Regions from separate parts of the Noviherbaspirillum phoenicis genome, predicted to be linked through region 2. Evidence: predicted binding sites of a transcription regulator. Region 2 holds the regulator's gene; the other holds the start of a gene.
The links. The regulator FNR, encoded in region 2, switches genes on or off when oxygen is low (the NO sensors DNR and NnrR bind a similar motif). The targets are predictions, from matches to a motif close to TTGATNNNNATCAA.
Positions count from the first base shown of each region.

Region 1 (2,200 bases), on a different contig from region 2:
AATGCCATGCAGATGTTGCGCACCAGGAGCCGTCCCCTGGCTGTCACGGTTATCCAGTCGTCGCTGAGCGAAACAAGCCCATCGTCTTCCAGCTCGCGCAACTTGCCCAGCTCCGTGGCAAAGTAGCTTGCGAACGTCACCGGATAGTCGGTTTCGATTGCCTTCACCGATACCTCGAAGGCGCACATGAGCCGCTGGATGATGGCACGCCGCAGCATGTCATCCATCGTCAGCTTGAAGCCGCGGACAATGGGCAGATGCCCGCGCTCGATCGGTTCGTAATACTGGTCCAGCGACTTGGCATTCTGGCTGTAGGTGCCGCCCACGGAACTGATCGCGGAGACGCCACAAGAAACCATCTCCGCCTCCGCATGCGTGGAATAGCCCTGGAAATTGCGCTGCAGGGTGCCCAGGCGCTGGGCCACCGCCAGTTCGTCGTCCGGCTTAGCGAAGTGGTCCATGCCGATGTAGACGTAGCCGGCCTGGGTCAGCCTTTGGATGCACAGGGACAGCATGTCCAGCTTTGCCTCGGGTGTCGGCAGTTCGTCGTCGGCAATCAGGCGCTGCGACTTGAACATCTGCGGCATGTGCGCATAGTTGTAAACGGAGATCCGGTCCGGGTCCGCCGCAATCAGCCTGGTCAGGGTGCGCGCCATCGACATGACGTTCTGCCTGGGCAGGCCATAGATCAGATCGACGCTGATTGAGCGGAAACCCGCTTCGCGCGCGGCGACAATCGCATCGAGCGTGAGCGCTTCCGGCTGTATCCGGTTCACTGCCTTCTGCACTTCCTCATCGAAGTCCTGGACGCCCAGGCTGAGGCGATTGAAGCCCTGATTCCGGAGGGACCGGATACGATCGGCGTCTACCGTCCGCGGATCGATTTCAATCGAGTACTCGCCATCGATGTCCGCGGCAAAGTGAAAGGCGCGTCGCAGGTGCGCCATCAGCGCGCCCATCTGCGCGTCCGACAGGAAGGTCGGCGTCCCACCGCCGAAATGCAGTTGTTCCACCTGATTCATCCCTGAAAACAGGGCGGCCTGCATATCGATTTCCCGCTTCAGGTAAGTGAGATAGACCTCTGCCTTGGCGTGATTTCTGGTAATGATCTTGTTGCATGCACAGTAATAGCAAAGCGATTCGCAAAAGGGAATGTGGAGGTACAGCGATATCGGCTTGCGCGCTCCGGCATGGCGGAGATCGGAGACAGCCTGTAGATAATCGCCGGAACGGAAGCCGTCGGTGAAACGGTCCGCCGTCGGATAAGAGGTATAACGCGGCCCCTGCTGGCTTAGTTTTCGAATCAGGTTTGCGTCGAATTGCACCGGTGGATGCTCTCCCGGATTTTTTATCATTGCACTCATGTTGCCAGCTTTCCTCATTCAGGCTGGCGCCGCATGGGCGCCAGGTACCCGTGCAGCTTACGTTGCCCCCTGATGCAATGTGTTTGACCTGGGTCAAATTAAGGGACAAGCCTGCGCCGGGCCGCCGCCTGTCGCGCCAGACTGTGGCGACGGCGCCGGATTTGAGCGCGGGTGCTTGCATGGCGCGCCGGGTTCGTGAACCCGGACGGTATCGGCCAGGCACGTGCATGCCGGCTGTGCCGGCGCGGCGCAGGCGCTTTTGTCAGGCGGCCAAGAACTCCGGATCCGTGCGGAACTCCAACAGGGCATCGAGCCATAACCGTGCCATTCATGACAGGGATGGGAAACCGTGAGAACGGCAAGACGAGACCGTGCAGTAATTGGTACGCGATGAAAAACCAGGAACGCATCGACATCATTTCCGCCGAATTGGAAAAGTCTTGTGCGCTGGAGCAAATCCACCTGCTGGGGACGATCCAGCCGCATGGCTTTCTGATGGTAGTGGATCTCGACTCCGGGCGGATCGTGCAGGTGTCCAGCGGCATCGTCCGCTACTGGCCCGGCCTGCGGGACATGACTGCGCCGGTCGGCCAGCCGGTCGCCGAATGGGTCGAGGGAATCGATGACAGCGGGTCCGGCGGCCTGGGGTCGCTGCAGGAAGCCTACCTGCAGTCCATGCCATGGCGCCCTCGCTTCGAGCGCAGCGGCGATGCGTCCGCCATCTCCGCAGCCGCCCAATGGGAATGCGCCGCACACCGGGTGCATCGCTGGGCGCTGCTGGAATGGCTGCCTTCCGTCACCGAGCCGGGGCAGAACCATCTGCCAGGCCATACCGT
Region 1 covers NZ_JBDFLX010000003.1:612,939-615,138, reverse strand. The annotation lists gene hemN (oxygen-independent coproporphyrinogen III oxidase) at 1-1,364, opposite strand, end outside; gene ABC383_RS25010 (bifunctional diguanylate cyclase/phosphodiesterase) at 1,755-2,200, shown strand, end outside.
Region 1: hemN (oxygen-independent coproporphyrinogen III oxidase) is a predicted target of FNR. The motif match lies at 1,448-1,461, and genes of this name have one in related genera.

Region 2 (2,200 bases):
ATCATGCTGGGTCCGTTCCTGGTGGTGCTGGCGGGCAGCTACACGATCTGGCTCTCCTACTCGCAGCAGGATGCGCTGGTGGTGGGCGACTATTACCGGCAGGGCAAGGCCATCAACCAGGACCTGCGGCGCGATCAGGCCGCCAGCCGGCTGGGACTGTCGCTGGCGCTGCACTTCGATGCCGCCGCGGGCCGGCTGACAGGCGCGATGCGCGGCGCGCAGGGGATTCCGCATGGCGCGATGACGCTGCGCCTGGTTCATTCCACGCGTCCGGAAAAGGATATCGTGCTGCCGGTGGTGGCGGATGCGGAAGGCCACTTTGCCGTGAGCCTGCCGATGCTGGAGATGGCGCGCTGGCAGGTGATGCTGGAAGACCAGGGCCGGACCTGGCGCATCAATGGCGTGTGGCCCTGGCCGCAGCAGGCGACGGCGACGCTGTCGGCCGACCAATCCTGAAGGAGGCATAGATGCGGCGTCTTGCAATGGTGATCCTGTGGCCATCCTTCCTGGTGGCGGCGATGGCGGAAGGTTTTTTCTTTTCCCTGCTCGATCCGCAGGATCTGCACCTGGGCGGCGCCGAGTTCACGCTGTCGCCGCTGGCGGCTTATACGGTGGGATTCTTCCTGTTCTGGCTGTTCTGCGCGCTGGCGGCGATGCTCAGTTATTACCTGGCCAATGTGCCGGCCGACCGCCAGCCGCCGCTATGACGGCGACAGGGCCGAGCCTAATCGCATTTCTCGGTGCCGGCCGCCATGGCTTTCAGGCGGGGCGGATCGAGAATCACGATTTCGCGGTTGCTTACCTGCAGCACGCCCAGCTTCTTGAAGCGTGACAGCAGGCGGCTGATGCTCTCGATGGTGAGTCCGAGATAATTGCCGATTTCCTCGCGCGACATGCGCAGCTGGAAGGCGGTGGAGGAATAGCCGCGGGCGGCATAGCGCGTCGTGAGATTGACCAGGAAGGCGGCGAAGCGCTGGCCGGCGCGCATATTGCCCAGCAGGAGCATGACGCTCTGCTCGCGCGTGATTTCCTGGCTCATCATCCGGTGGAAATGGTGCAGCAGCGTGGGAATGTGGCCGAACAACTCTTCCAGCCGGCTGAATGGAATGTCGCAGACTTCACTGTCTTCCAGCGCCACCGCCGAACAATGGTGGCGCTCGGTGCCGATGGCGTCCATGCCGAGAAGCTCGCCGGCCATCTGGAAGCCTGTAATCTGCTGCTCGCCGCTGACATTGATCTGGAAAGTCTTGAAATGCCCAAGCCGGATCGCGTACAGGTTGGTGAACGGATCGCCCATGCGGTAGAGATGGGTGTCGCGCGGCACCTTGCGCCGGCGTCCGATGATGGCGTCGAGACGCGACATGTCGGTATCGTCCAGGCCCATGGGCAGGCAAAGCTGGTGCATGCTGCACGCCGCGCAACTTGCCTTCAGGGCGTTGACGTTGATGGGCGTGGTCTGGCTGTTGACTGGAATGGACTGGATCATGGTCGCCAATGATATATCTCAAGCCGTTGAAAACGCGAAACGCTACGGTATGAAACGTGCCGCAAGACTGATCTGCGGATTAGAACGGTCGGTACGGCGAAGTGTAGCAAACACATCGTAACGCGGATACAACAGATATTAGCGGCGTATCAAAATGTTAAGCAAAATGTGGGTTGTGTTCGTTAGCGCACAGTCGATCGGAGGAAAGATGGGTATCTTTTTGACACGATATGGCTGTGCTGGTGTTCCCCTTTCTTCACCCTCAACGACTGGATGCGCAAAATGAAAAAAATGTTAACGCTGTTGGCACTTCCCCTGGCTCAGGCCGCAATGGTTTCGGCTTTCGCGCAAGCGCCTGCCGCCACTTCCACCGATCCATCGGCCAGCCAATCCCGCGCCGAAGTCAAGTCCGGCGCCAGCGCGGCGAATGCAGACCGCGTCAACCAGTTCAACGACCGTCCCGGCGCAGCCGTGAAGGGCAGCGGCACCAGCCGTGCCGAAGTCAAGTCCGGCGCCAGCGCTGCCGAATTCGACAAGGTCAACCAGTTCCAGGACAAGCCGACGGCTGGTATGCCTTCAGGCAACAAGAGCCGTGCAGAGGTCAAGGCTGAACGCAATGCAGGCGCCGGCCAGCTGCGCGCCAACACCGAAGTGCCGACACCGGGCACCTCGTCGCAGCAGAATCTGAACAATCCCAAGGCCCTGACGCCCGAA
Region 2 covers NZ_JBDFLX010000001.1:2,488,582-2,490,781, reverse strand. The annotation lists gene ABC383_RS11265 (FixH family protein) at 1-456, shown strand, start outside; gene ABC383_RS11260 (hypothetical protein) at 468-707, shown strand; gene fnr (fumarate/nitrate reduction transcriptional regulator Fnr) at 725-1,486, opposite strand; gene ABC383_RS11250 (hypothetical protein) at 1,769-2,200, shown strand, end outside.